DNA from 3 places in the Viridibacillus sp. FSL H8-0110 genome. Region 3 is predicted to be linked to each of the others. Evidence: a T-box and tRNA genes for the amino acid it is inferred to sense, from the RefSeq annotation. Region 3 holds a T-box; the other regions hold tRNA genes.
What was found. A T-box is a leader RNA that pairs with one kind of tRNA and senses whether it is charged. The one in region 3 lies ahead of thrS (threonine--tRNA ligase), so its partner is inferred to be a tRNA-Thr.
Positions count from the first base shown of each region.

Region 1: it encodes a tRNA-Thr, which carries the amino acid that the T-box ahead of thrS (threonine--tRNA ligase) is inferred to sense. The anticodon was not compared.
Region 2: it encodes a tRNA-Thr, which carries the amino acid that the T-box ahead of thrS (threonine--tRNA ligase) is inferred to sense. The anticodon was not compared.

Region 1 is NZ_JBBOPJ010000001.1:108,720-113,483, reverse strand. Features, by position in the region: gene sigW (RNA polymerase sigma factor SigW) at 1-290, opposite strand, end outside; gene rocF (arginase) at 550-1,455, opposite strand; tRNA gene MHH98_RS00600 (tRNA-Lys) at 1,757-1,829, opposite strand; tRNA gene MHH98_RS00595 (tRNA-Gln) at 1,843-1,917, opposite strand; tRNA gene MHH98_RS00590 (tRNA-Tyr) at 1,950-2,033, opposite strand; tRNA gene MHH98_RS00585 (tRNA-Val) at 2,044-2,119, opposite strand; tRNA gene MHH98_RS00580 (tRNA-Glu) at 2,147-2,221, opposite strand; tRNA gene MHH98_RS00575 (tRNA-Thr) at 2,366-2,438, opposite strand; tRNA gene MHH98_RS00570 (tRNA-Asn) at 2,452-2,526, opposite strand; rRNA gene rrf (5S ribosomal RNA) at 3,364-3,479, opposite strand; rRNA gene MHH98_RS00560 (23S ribosomal RNA) at 3,608-4,764, opposite strand, start outside.
Region 2 is NZ_JBBOPJ010000001.1:101,684-106,447, reverse strand. Features, by position in the region: rRNA gene MHH98_RS00545 (16S ribosomal RNA) at 1-1,411, opposite strand, end outside; tRNA gene MHH98_RS00540 (tRNA-Ala) at 1,559-1,634, opposite strand; tRNA gene MHH98_RS00535 (tRNA-Pro) at 1,654-1,730, opposite strand; tRNA gene MHH98_RS00530 (tRNA-Arg) at 1,735-1,811, opposite strand; tRNA gene MHH98_RS00525 (tRNA-Leu) at 1,844-1,932, opposite strand; tRNA gene MHH98_RS00520 (tRNA-Gly) at 1,939-2,013, opposite strand; tRNA gene MHH98_RS00515 (tRNA-Leu) at 2,039-2,123, opposite strand; tRNA gene MHH98_RS00510 (tRNA-Lys) at 2,144-2,219, opposite strand; tRNA gene MHH98_RS00505 (tRNA-Thr) at 2,232-2,307, opposite strand; tRNA gene MHH98_RS00500 (tRNA-Val) at 2,325-2,400, opposite strand; rRNA gene rrf (5S ribosomal RNA) at 2,410-2,525, opposite strand; rRNA gene MHH98_RS00490 (23S ribosomal RNA) at 2,654-4,764, opposite strand, start outside.
Region 3 is NZ_JBBOPJ010000001.1:1,004,580-1,009,343, forward strand. Features, by position in the region: gene MHH98_RS04990 (replication initiation and membrane attachment family protein) at 1-144, shown strand, start outside; gene dnaI (primosomal protein DnaI) at 131-1,075, shown strand; T-box leader at 1,151-1,394, shown strand; gene thrS (threonine--tRNA ligase) at 1,687-3,621, shown strand; gene MHH98_RS05005 (iron-containing alcohol dehydrogenase) at 3,873-4,764, shown strand, end outside.

The DNA of each region.
Region 1 (4,764 bases), 900 kb from region 3:
TGTGCATCTAAGTAATAGTCCGGTTTCTTCTTCCTTATACGGTCTATACATAAATTCGTCGCTATACGGTACAGCCAAGTCGAAAATTTTCGATTCAAATCAAAAGTATGAAGATTAATATACGCACGGACAAATGCCTCCTGCGCTATATCTTCCGCTTCATGTTGATTGCCAAGCATGCGATAACAAACTTGGTACAGCTTTTGCTGGTAGAGGCTCACAATATCAGAATACGCACTTTGATCGCCTTTCAGCACTTGTTTTATTCTCTTGTTGATTAATGCGTCCATTGTGATTTCCCTCCGCCCATGCGGCTGTTATTCTATATACGAGTCGCCCATAATGTAAGTTTCATTTTTTTGAAAAAAATTTTTTAAAGCTCTAAAAAATCTTTCTTCCATAATTATAACAAATATGTAAGTAAAAATGATTCAAATTCATAAGAAACTCTTCTTTTCAGGACTTAATTACTTGCCAATAAGTTCCCATTTCAAAAAAACCTAAACTTTTCAGCAATTATAAAAGGACGGGCATGCCCGTCCTTTTACATTACATTAATTTTTCACCGAATAACGATCCCATTAAAGCAACTGCTACATCTGCTGTTTTATTTTTTTCATCTAGGATTGGATTTACTTCTACAAATTCAGCTGAGGTAATCATTTCTGATTCATATAACATCTCCATCGCTAAATGGCTTTCACGATATGTAATACCTCCTGGAACAGGCGTCCCAACTCCTGGCGTGTAAAGCGGGTCTATTCCATCTAGATCCAGTGACAAATGCAATCCATCTACATTTTTCCCTCTCAAATAAATAATTGCATCTTGAATAACTTTAGTCATTCCCACTCTATCAATTTCATGCATGGTGTACACTTTAATTCCTTTTTCTTTTATTAATTCACGTTCCCCTGGATCCACCGAGCGAGCACCTATAATTACAATATTCTCAGGTTTCACTTTTGGAGCATAATCACGAATGTTTACCAGCTTTTCATGACCAAGTCCAATACTTACAGCTAGTGGCATACCATGAATATTACCAGATGGTGAAGTATCACCTGTATTCAAATCTGCATGTGCATCATACCAAATAACTCCTAAATTCTCATAATGGTCTGATAAACCTGCAAGTGTGCCTATTGCAATACTATGATCTCCACCAAGCACAAGCGGAAAATGATTTTGTAAAACGACATCATGTACCTTATTTGCAAGCTTTGTACTGGCTTCAGTTACAGCTGATAAATTTCGTAAGTTTGTATCAGCTGATACCTCACGCTCAGATATCCCAATCTCAATATCACCCTCGTCTATCACTTCATAGCCCATTGCTTCTAATCTTTCTACAGCGCCCGCATATCGGATCGCACTTGGTCCCATATCAACCCCACGACGTGTTTGACCAAGATCCATTGGTACACCTATTAATGAAACATTTAATTTATGCATTATTTTATTCCCCCTTTGTGTATTACCTATATTGTAAATGCTAGAATCATGTTGGCTCAACCCCACAAAATTCTGAATATTTATACAAAATATTAAACACTTAAATAGAGAACAAAGTTGCAACAAAAGTAAGTACTACACTATTGTTCAAATTGAATTTATCAGTAGTTATACAAAGTTACGCACTCTATTAAAAATACCCCTTGAAAAGTATAGGGGACCCCTTATTTTTTTACACTACTAACCACAAAAAAACCTCTCTCTACAAAGTGTAGAAAGAGGTTGAAATTTTATATGAAAGTGAGCCATGTAGGATTCGAACCTACGACCCTCTGATTAAAAGTCAGATGCTCTACCAACTGAGCTAATGGCTCATAAAATTAAAAATGGCTGGGGTACCTGGATTCGAACCAGGGCATGACGGAATCAAAATCCGTTGCCTTACCGCTTGGCTATACCCCAACAATGAATAATGAATATTTTATATAAAAAAATGGTGGAGGGGGACGGATTCGAACCGCCGAACCCGAAGGAGCGGATTTACAGTCCGCCGCGTTTAGCCTCTTCGCTACCCCTCCGAAAAAAATATGGTGGAGGATGACGGGATCGAACCGCCGACCCCCTGCTTGTAAGGCAGGTGCTCTCCCAGCTGAGCTAATCCTCCATGGATATGTAAAATAATTTTTAAAAATGGTGACCCCTACGGGATTCGAACCCGTGTTACCGCCGTGAAAGGGCGGTGTCTTAACCGCTTGACCAAGGGGCCATTAATGCTGTACTGCTTAAAACAGGACAAGAATTATATTAACACTATTTAAATAAAAATGCAATACTTTATTTAAAAAATATTAAAAAATTCATCTTACTAAACAAAATTCGATATTTTTCTACTTCTGGATAAATAATTGAAAGCTTCCAACCGGGCTCGAACCGGTGACCTCTTCCTTACCATGGAAGCACTCTACCTGCTGAGCTATGGAAGCATAGACAAAAAAATGGCTCCGAAGGTAGGACTCGAACCTACGACCGATCGGTTAACAGCCGATTGCTCTACCACTGAGCTACTTCGGAACAATAATATTATCGCTTCTTTAGATGTTACTTTTATCGAACACAAATATTATTATAACAGCATATTAAAACATTTCAAGCTATTTAAGGAAAAAAGTTTTAATTATTATGCATTTAAATATACCTATATTTTTTACAGCAATTCTAACTATCATAAAAACCCTATTTAAGCGTTTTAAGGCGTTTTAAGCGTAATCTAACGTTAGATTACCAACATATATCGATTATGCTCCTAAAGGCTATTAAAATGATATTTTCATAACAATTGGTGGACTATTTTCAATTTGGATTCTTATACTTTTATACACAAACTCCACTTTTCTGTATAATTCCTGCGCAACTATATTACCATCATTAGCTGCTAGAACTATTCCATTAATAAGCGGATATTTTCCTTTTATATACATCGGTAACTGAGATAGTATGTTTGTTGCATAACCTTTTCTATAATACAAATAATTTGTTAAGCATGAGCCTAATAAAATTGTATTGGAATTATCTGAATATGACTACACATCCAAATTATTATGTAAAACAAAGAAACTCAGCATTTCACAATTATAAAATGCAATAATTGGATGCCTGTCTATATCCGTTTTACACAACTCAAGAGTAGCTAATGGCGGATTTGTAAATTGGAGCTGATATTCAGTGATTCAATACTTATCTAATAACTCTGCACATCGATTGTATATGAAAATAAGTTGAAAACGAATTATCTGATGATAAAAAGTTCCATACGCAATATGGAGAAATCAAGAATTCCACAACCCTACCTATTATAACTATTTTCTAAATAAAAAAGCACAACTGATTAAATCAGCTGTGCTTTGATGTGCCTAGCAACGTCCTACTCTCACAGGGGGAAACCCCCAACTACCATCGGCGCTAAAGAGCTTAACTTCCGTGTTCGGCATGGGAACGGGTGTGACCTCTTTGCTATCGTCACTAGACTATTTTAAGACAAGAATTATTATATCACTTCACTTAGCTAAAAGCAAGTGTTTTTTAAACTTTTTTAATAAGTTTTTCTTGTTCTCTCAAAACTGGATAAATTACATTGAAGTTTGTTAAGTAAAATTTGGTTAAGTCCTCGATCTATTAGTATTCGTCAGCTCCGTATGTCGCCACACTTCCACCTCGAACCTATCTACCTCATCGTCTTTGAGGGATCTTACTTACTTGCGTAATGGGAAATCTCATCTTGAGGGGGGCTTCATGCTTAGATGCTTTCAGCACTTATCCCGTCCACACATAGCTACCCAGCGATGCCCTTGGCAGAACAACTGGTACACCAGCGGTGTGTCCATCCCGGTCCTCTCGTACTAAGGACAGCTCCTCTCAAATTTCCTACGCCCACGACGGATAGGGACCGAACTGTCTCACGACGTTCTGAACCCAGCTCGCGTACCGCTTTAATGGGCGAACAGCCCAACCCTTGGGACCGACTACAGCCCCAGGATGCGATGAGCCGACATCGAGGTGCCAAACCTCCCCGTCGATGTGGACTCTTGGGGGAGATAAGCCTGTTATCCCCGGGGTAGCTTTTATCCGTTGAGCGATGGCCCTTCCATGCGGAACCACCGGATCACTAAGCCCGTCTTTCGACCCTGCTCGACTTGTAGGTCTCGCAGTCAAGCTCCCTTATGCCTTTACACTCTACGAATGATTTCCAACCATTCTGAGGGAACCTTTGGGCGCCTCCGTTACTCTTTAGGAGGCGACCGCCCCAGTCAAACTGCCCGCCTGACACTGTCTCCTACCCCGCTAAGGGGCATGGGTTAGAAGTTCAATACATCTAGGGTAGTATCCCACCAACGCCTCCTCCGAAGCTGGCGCTCCGGAATCTCTGGCTCCTACCTATCCTGTACAAGATGTATCAAAATTCAATATCAGGCTACAGTAAAGCTCCACGGGGTCTTTCCGTCCTGTCGCGGGTAACCTGCATCTTCACAGGTACTATAATTTCACCGAGTCTCTCGTTGAGACAGTGCCCAGATCGTTACGCCTTTCGTGCGGGTCGGAACTTACCCGACAAGGAATTTCGCTACCTTAGGACCGTTATAGTTACGGCCGCCGTTTACTGGGGCTTCAATTCGCACCTTCGCTTGCGCTAAGCACTCCTCTTAACCTTCCAGCACCGGGCAGGCGTCAGCCCCTATACGTCACCTTACGGTTTTGCAGAGACCTGTGTTTTTGCTAAACAGTCGCCTGGGCCTATTCACTGCGGCTCTCTCG
Region 2 (4,764 bases), 900 kb from region 3:
CGGTGTGTACAAGGCCCGGGAACGTATTCACCGTGGCATGCTGATCCACGATTACTAGCGATTCCGGCTTCATGTAGGCGAGTTGCAGCCTACAATCCGAACTGAGAACGATTTTATGAGATTAGCATACCCTCGCGAGTTAGCGACTCTTTGTATCGTCCATTGTAGCACGTGTGTAGCCCAGGTCATAAGGGGCATGATGATTTGACGTCATCCCCACCTTCCTCCGGTTTGTCACCGGCAGTCACCTTAGAGTGCCCAACTAAATGATGGCAACTAAGATCAAGGGTTGCGCTCGTTGCGGGACTTAACCCAACATCTCACGACACGAGCTGACGACAACCATGCACCACCTGTCACCAATGTCCCCGAAGGGAAAACTCTATCTCTAGAGCGGTCATTGGGATGTCAAGACCTGGTAAGGTTCTTCGCGTTGCTTCGAATTAAACCACATGCTCCACCGCTTGTGCGGGCCCCCGTCAATTCCTTTGAGTTTCAACCTTGCGGCCGTACTCCCCAGGCGGAGTGCTTAATGCGTTAGCTGCAGCACTAAGGGGCGGAAACCCCCTAACACTTAGCACTCATCGTTTACGGCGTGGACTACCAGGGTATCTAATCCTGTTTGCTCCCCACGCTTTCGCGCCTCAGTGTCAGTTACAGACCAGAAAGTCGCCTTCGCCACTGGTGTTCCTCCAAATCTCTACGCATTTCACCGCTACACTTGGAATTCCACTTTCCTCTTCTGCACTCAAGTCTCCCAGTTTCCAATGACCCTCCACGGTTGAGCCGTGGGCTTTCACATCAGACTTAAGAAACCACCTGCGCGCGCTTTACGCCCAATAAATCCGGACAACGCTTGCCACCTACGTATTACCGCGGCTGCTGGCACGTAGTTAGCCGTGGCTTTCTAATAAGGTACCGTCAAGGTACGTTCAGTTACTAACGTACTTGTTCTTCCCTTACAACAGAGTTTTACGATCCGAAAACCTTCATCACTCACGCGGCGTTGCTCCATCAGACTTTCGTCCATTGTGGAAGATTCCCTACTGCTGCCTCCCGTAGGAGTTTGGGCCGTGTCTCAGTCCCAATGTGGCCGATCACCCTCTCAGGTCGGCTATGCATCGTTGCCTTGGTAGGCCGTTACCCCACCAACTAGCTAATGCACCGCGGGCCCATCTAGTAGTGACAGCCGAAACCGCCTTTCAGCATTTTGCCATGTGACAAAATGGATTATTCGGTATTAGCCCCGGTTTCCCGGAGTTATCCCAATCTACTAGGTAGGTTGCCCACGTGTTACTCACCCGTCCGCCGCTAAATCAGAAGAAGCAAGCTTCTTCATCATTCGCTCGACTTGCATGTATTAGGCACGCCGCCAGCGTTCGTCCTGAGCCAGGATCAAACTCTCCATAAAAGTAGTTTGAAAGCTCATTAGCTTTGCTAGCGTATCATCCGAAGATGATATCTATTTTTGTTTTGATCCACCAACAGAGTTGATGTTCAAAAACATTTATTGATTAACGTCTTGCATGTTCAGTTTTCAAGGTTCATAAGATATATATGGTGGAGCCTAGCGGGATCGAACCGCTGACCTCCTGCGTGCAAGGCAGGCGCTCTCCCAGCTGAGCTAAGGCCCCGTATGGGTATAAGTAATAATGGTCGGGAAGACAGGATTCGAACCTGCGACCCCTTGGTCCCAAACCAAGTGCTCTACCAAGCTGAGCTACTTCCCGTTAATGGCGCGCCCGGCAGAAGTCGAATCCACAACCTTCTGATCCGTAGTCAGACGCTCTATCCAATTGAGCTACGGGCGCATATATTATCACTTGTATTAAATTAAAAGAAATGGTGCCGAGGACCGGAATCGAACCGGTACGGTAGTCACCTACCGCAGGATTTTAAGTCCTGTGCGTCTGCCAGTTCCGCCACCCCGGCATATTTTGGAGCGGAAGACGAGGTTCGAACTCGCGACCCCCACCTTGGCAAGGTGGTGTTCTACCACTGAACTACTTCCGCAATATGCTGATAAACTTAAAAATTATGGTGCGGGTGAAGGGAGTCGAACCCCCACGCCTTGCGGCGCTAGATCCTAAGTCTAGTGCGTCTGCCAGTTCCGCCACACCCGCATATAATGTTTTTTAAAAAATGGTGAGCCATGTAGGATTCGAACCTACGACCCTCTGATTAAAAGTCAGATGCTCTACCAACTGAGCTAATGGCTCAAATAAAATGAATGGTGCCGGCGAAAGGAGTCGAACCCTCGACCTACTGATTACAAGTCAGTTGCTCTACCAACTGAGCTACACCGGCAATGTTTATTTGAAAAATGGTGGAGGATGACGGGATCGAACCGCCGACCCCCTGCTTGTAAGGCAGGTGCTCTCCCAGCTGAGCTAATCCTCCATATTATTCGCCTAGCAACGTCCTACTCTCACAGGGGGAAACCCCCAACTACCATCGGCGCTAAAGAGCTTAACTTCCGTGTTCGGCATGGGAACGGGTGTGACCTCTTTGCTATCGTCACTAGACTATTTTAAGACAAGAATTATTATATCACTTCACTTAGCTAAAAGCAAGTGTTTTTTAAACTTTTTTAATAAGTTTTTCTTGTTCTCTCAAAACTGGATAAATTACATTGAAGTTTGTTAAGTAAAATTTGGTTAAGTCCTCGATCTATTAGTATTCGTCAGCTCCGTATGTCGCCACACTTCCACCTCGAACCTATCTACCTCATCGTCTTTGAGGGATCTTACTTACTTGCGTAATGGGAAATCTCATCTTGAGGGGGGCTTCATGCTTAGATGCTTTCAGCACTTATCCCGTCCACACATAGCTACCCAGCGATGCCCTTGGCAGAACAACTGGTACACCAGCGGTGTGTCCATCCCGGTCCTCTCGTACTAAGGACAGCTCCTCTCAAATTTCCTACGCCCACGACGGATAGGGACCGAACTGTCTCACGACGTTCTGAACCCAGCTCGCGTACCGCTTTAATGGGCGAACAGCCCAACCCTTGGGACCGACTACAGCCCCAGGATGCGATGAGCCGACATCGAGGTGCCAAACCTCCCCGTCGATGTGGACTCTTGGGGGAGATAAGCCTGTTATCCCCGGGGTAGCTTTTATCCGTTGAGCGATGGCCCTTCCATGCGGAACCACCGGATCACTAAGCCCGTCTTTCGACCCTGCTCGACTTGTAGGTCTCGCAGTCAAGCTCCCTTATGCCTTTACACTCTACGAATGATTTCCAACCATTCTGAGGGAACCTTTGGGCGCCTCCGTTACTCTTTAGGAGGCGACCGCCCCAGTCAAACTGCCCGCCTGACACTGTCTCCTACCCCGCTAAGGGGCATGGGTTAGAAGTTCAATACATCTAGGGTAGTATCCCACCAACGCCTCCTCCGAAGCTGGCGCTCCGGAATCTCTGGCTCCTACCTATCCTGTACAAGATGTATCAAAATTCAATATCAGGCTACAGTAAAGCTCCACGGGGTCTTTCCGTCCTGTCGCGGGTAACCTGCATCTTCACAGGTACTATAATTTCACCGAGTCTCTCGTTGAGACAGTGCCCAGATCGTTACGCCTTTCGTGCGGGTCGGAACTTACCCGACAAGGAATTTCGCTACCTTAGGACCGTTATAGTTACGGCCGCCGTTTACTGGGGCTTCAATTCGCACCTTCGCTTGCGCTAAGCACTCCTCTTAACCTTCCAGCACCGGGCAGGCGTCAGCCCCTATACGTCACCTTACGGTTTTGCAGAGACCTGTGTTTTTGCTAAACAGTCGCCTGGGCCTATTCACTGCGGCTCTCTCGGGCTTTCACCCTACTAGAGCACCCCTTCTCCCGAAGTTACGGGGTCATTTTGCCGAGTTCCTTAACGAGAGTTCTCTCGCACACCTTAGGATTCTCTCCTCGACTACCTGTGTCGGTTTGCGGTACGGGCACCTTTTACCTCGCTAGAGGCTTTTCTTGGCAGTGTGAAATCAGGAACTCCGGACATACGTCCTCGTCATCACAGCTCAACGTTATAGAAATGGGATTTGCCTCATTTCACGCCTCACTGCTTGAACATGCATAACCAACAGCATGCTTACCCTATCCTACTGCGTCCCCCCATTGCTCAAATGGTAAATAGGTGGTACAGGAATATCAACCTGTTGTCCATCGCCTACGCCTATCGGCCTCGGCTTAGGTCCCGACTAACCCTGAGCGGACGAGCCTTCCTCAGGAAACCTTAGTCATTCGGTGGACGGGATTCTCACCCGTCTTTCGCTACTCATACCGGCATTCTCACTTCTAAGCGCTCCACCAGTCCTTCCGGTCTGACTTCACAGCACTTAGAACGCTCTCCTACCACGGACATCTAAGATGTCCATCCACAGCTTCGGTGAATTGTTTAGCCCCGATACATTTTCGGCGCAGCGTCACTCGACCAGTGAGCTATTACGCACTCTTTAAATGATGGCTGCTTCTGAGCCAACATCCTGGTTGTCTAAGCAACGTCACATCCTTTTCCACTTAACAATTACTTTGGGACCTTAGCTGGTGGTCTGGGCTGTTTCCCTCTTGACTACGGATCTTATCACTCGCAGTCTGACTCCCGTGCATAAATCACTGGCATTCGGAGTTTGTCTGAATTCGGTAATCCGGGATGGACCCCTAGTTCAAACAGTGCTCTACCTCCAGGATTCTTTATCACGAGGCTAGCCCTAAAGCTATTTCGGAGAGAACCAGCTATCTCCAGGTTCGATTGGAATTTCTCCGCTA
Region 3 (4,764 bases):
AAGAAACCTCAGAAAGAAGATACTATAAAAGAAACTTCAAAAGAAGCAGCTAAGAGTGATACCGATTTTGAAGAGGAAAGACGTAAAATTCTAGAGAAACTAGGAATAGAGGAAGGGCAGGTGGATTCACATGGAACCGATTAATAATCAACTTAGAAAAGTGATGGATTCACAAACTTTTCAAGAACGATACGAGCAAATGAAGCGAGAAATTCTTGAAAATAAAGGTGTCCAGCAATTTCTAGCTGACAACGATCAAGAAGTAAACAAAGATATGGTAGACCGTGGTCTAGGTAAATTATATGAATATACAGGACAGAAACATGATTGTGACGAATGTGTATCCGTTGCAAAATGTCAAAATGCATTAAAGGGCTTTGTGCCAATATTATCAATTATCCGCGATTCAATAGAAGTCGAATATACACCGTGTCAACAAAAACGCATGGAGGATGAGCGTCGTCAAGCTGCCTCTATGATTTCGAGTATGCATATGCCAAAAGACGTGTTAAGAGCGACGATCAAAGATTTAATGATTGATGATCATTCACGTGTGAATATCGCTAATCGCGCAGCGGATTTCGTTCGTGAATTTAAAGAAACGGGTGAACTTCCTCACAAAGGCTTTTATTTATATGGTGAATTTGGTGTCGGTAAATCTTTTGTATTAGGGGCTATTGCCAATGAATTGGCGACTTTACAAATCAAATCGGTTGTAGTATTTGTACCCGAGTTTTTACGTGAAATGAAAGGTTCAATCCAAGATCAATCTTTACAAGAGAAAATAGATTTTGTGAAAAAGGCGCCTGTTTTAATGCTAGATGACTTAGGCGCTGAAACGTTGTCGAGTTGGACACGTGACGAAATTTTGGGAACGATTTTTCATTACCGAATGGCGGAACAATTGCCGACATTCATCACTTCGAATCTTGGATATGATGAATTAGAAGACCATTTAGCTTATAACCAAAAAGGTGATCGTGATATGTTAAAAGCTTCACGAATTATGGAGCGTATTAAAGCTGTGACGACACCAATCCGAATGAGTGGGCAAAACCGAAGAGATCAGAAATAGTTGCATTTTTTTGATTGACTTTTTTTCCTACTTGATTTTAAACTTAATCGAGCGTATACTTTCAGTCATAATATAAAAAATGCTTTGAAAAGGACAACAATTTTTTGTACGACTTTTAGAGAGAGAAGCCTAGGCTGGAAGCTTCTTAGTACGGCAAATTATTTACCCCCTTGGAGCAGCGACAGTGAATGTACTAGTAATTGTCGACGGTAACGGCCCGTTAGCCGATCGAGAGCTTCGTCTATACCTGCACTCTTTTTAAGTGTTGGCAGTAGAAGGAAGAAGGGTGGAACCACGAGAATACAGCCTCGTCCCTTTTGGGATGGGGCTTTTTTGCGTTTTTATCTAAATGCTAAAGCGGCCCGTTCAGACTCGACAAGCACTGAAACTTTCGAAACAAAAGCGTTTTTTAGCTTTTGTCCGAGAAAGTGGAAGTGACCTCGAGAGTCTGGCCGCTGAAGCTAGAAATTTATCTAAATGCTGAAGCGGCCCACTTAAAGGAAAAAAGTCTAAAAACGCCACGTCCTGTGGCAACGACAGCGTGACCCGCATCGTGCGGCCCTAAACCTCTCGTAAGGCTAAAATAAATAAAACTAAAAGGAGATTACAAAATGGCAGACATGATTAATTTAAAATTCCCAGATGGCGCAGTAAAGGAATTTTCAAAAGGTACAACAACTGAAGAAATTGCACAATCAATTAGCCCGGGACTTCGTAAAAAAGCAATCGTTGGTAAATTCAACGGACAATTAGTAGATTTAACAACACCTTTAGAAGAAGACGGTGACATTGCAATCGTAACACCTTCTGATTCTGAAGCATTAGAAGTAATGCGTCATTCTACAGCTCACCTTTTAGCGCAAGCTGTTAAACGTATGTTCCCTGGTGTAAAACTTGGAGTAGGTCCAGTAATTGAAGGTGGTTTCTACTACGATATCGACTCACCAGAACCAATCACTGCTGATGATCTTCTGAAAATCGAAAAAGAAATGAAAAAAATCATTTCTGAAAATATCGTCATCACTCGCCAAGACATATCACGTGCTGAAGCAATCGAACGCTTCACTGCAATTGATGATGAATATAAATTAGAACTTATCGAAGCTATTCCTGCAGATGAGCAAGTATCAATCTACGAACAAGGCGATTTCTTCGACCTTTGCCGTGGTGTACACGTTCCATCTACAGGTAAGATTAAAGAATTTAAATTGTTATCAATCGCTGGTGCATACTGGAGAGGTAATTCAGATAACAAAATGCTACAACGTATTTACGGAACAGCATTCTTTACAAAAGACGATCTAAAAGCACATCTTCAAATGCTAGAAGAAGCAAAAGAACGTGATCACCGTAAAATTGGTAAAGAACTTGAATTATTCACTACTTCTCAAAAAGTAGGTCAAGGTCTACCGTTATGGTTACCAAATGGTGCGACAATTCGTCGTACAATTGAACGTTATATCGTAGACAAAGAATTGTCTCTTGGTTATAAACATGTTTATACTCCTGTATTGGGTTCAAAAGAGTTATATGAAACTTCAGGACACTGGGCACACTATCAAGATGATATGTTCCCACCAATGGAAGTGGATAACGAAACATTTGTATTACGCCCGATGAACTGTCCACACCATATGATGGTTTACAAATCGTCAATGCACTCATATCGTAACCTGCCATTACGTATTGCTGAACTTGGTACAATGCACCGTTACGAAATGTCAGGTGCTGTATCAGGACTTCAACGTGTACGTGGTATGACTCTAAATGATGCGCATATTTTCGTTCGTCCAGACCAAATTAAAGAAGAATTTAAACGTGTAGTAGAATTAGTGCTTGGAGTTTATAAAGACTTTGATTTAAATGATTACTCATTCCGTCTGTCTTACCGTGACCCAGCTGATACTGAAAAATACTTCGATGATGATGCAATGTGGGAAAAAGCGCAAGGTATGCTAAAAGAAGCAATGGATGAACTAGGCTTAGATTACTTCGAAGCTGAAGGCGAAGCAGCATTCTATGGTCCAAAACTTGACGTTCAAGTAAAAACTGCAATTGGTAAAGAAGAAACTTTATCAACAGTTCAACTTGACTTCTTATTACCAGAACGCTTTGATCTAAGCTATGTTGGTGAAGATGGTAAACCACATCGTCCTGTTGTTATCCACCGTGGTGTTGTATCAACAATGGAACGTTTTGTAGCTTTCTTGATAGAAGAATACAAAGGTGCATTCCCAACTTGGTTAGCGCCAGTGCAAGTAGAAATCATCCCTGTATCAAACGAAGTTCACTTCGACTATGCAAAACAAGTAGAAGAAAAACTTCAAGCAGCAGGCTTCCGTGTTGAAATGGATGATCGTGAAGAAAAACTTGGCTACAAAATCCGTGAAGCACAAATGAAGAAAATTCCTTACATGCTTGTATTAGGTGATAAAGAATTAGAAGCAGGTAGTGTAAACGTACGTCGCTATGGCTCTCAAGATTCTGAAAGCATTGCGATTGAAGATTTCTTAGTGAATTTAAAAGCTGACGTTTCTTTTGAATAAGTAATTTCTAATAATAGAAAGGTGACTGAGACATTAATGTCTCAGTCACCTTTTTCGTATACTCTTAATCCTAAAAAAATATCATCTTGCTATTTTTTGATAAAACATTTGCTTTAAGTTACCTTATTTCCTTATTTAATTACAAAATATGTCAAAATTAGAAGTTGAGAATACTTGATGTATAGATGATACTAGAAAAGTAGTTATTGCATGTAATTACAAACCATTTGAGTCTAAGGAGGAATTTATCCATGGGTGTACAAAGCGAATTTAATATGCCGTCTATTAATTTATTTGGAGCTGGGACAATTCAAGAAGTAGGTAGTCGTTTAAAGGGCTACAACGTAAAAAAAGCACTTCTTGTTACAGATGAGGGATTGCACAAATTAGGTTTATCCGAAACACTAGCAACAATTATTCGAGATGCTGGTGTGGATGTAGCAATTTTCCCTAAAGTCGTACCAAACCCAACGGATATTAATGTAGCAGAAGGATTGGAAGTATACCAAAACGAACGCTGTGATGCGATTGTGTCATTAGGTGGCGGTAGTGCACATGATGCGGCTAAAGGCATTGGCATTGTAGCAACGAATGGTGGTAAAATTTCGGATTATGAAGGTGTCAATTTATCAAGTAATCCTTTACCAACATTTATTGCTGTTAATACAACTGCTGGAACGGCGAGCGAAATGACAAAGTTCACCATTATTACTGATACAACAAGAAAAGTAAAAATGGCGATTGTCGATAAGCATGTTACTGCACTTGCATCGATTAATGATCCTGAGTTAATGGTTGGTATGCCGCCACAATTAACTGCGGCTACTGGTCTGGATGCACTGACTCATGCGATTGAATCCTTTGTTTCTACTGCAGCTACACCAATTACCGATGCGTGTGCAGTGAAGACGATGCAGTTAGTAGTAGAATATTTACCACGTGCTGTAGCAAATGGTGAAGACATGGAAGCTCGTGAACAAATGGTTTATGCACAATTTTTAGCAGGTATGGCATTTAACAATGGTTTACTTGGTTATGTCCATGCGATTGCACACCAATTCGGAGGTTTTTATGACCTACCACATGGTGTATGTAATGCGATTTTATTACCGCATGTATGTCGTTTCAACCTAGTGGCAAAAG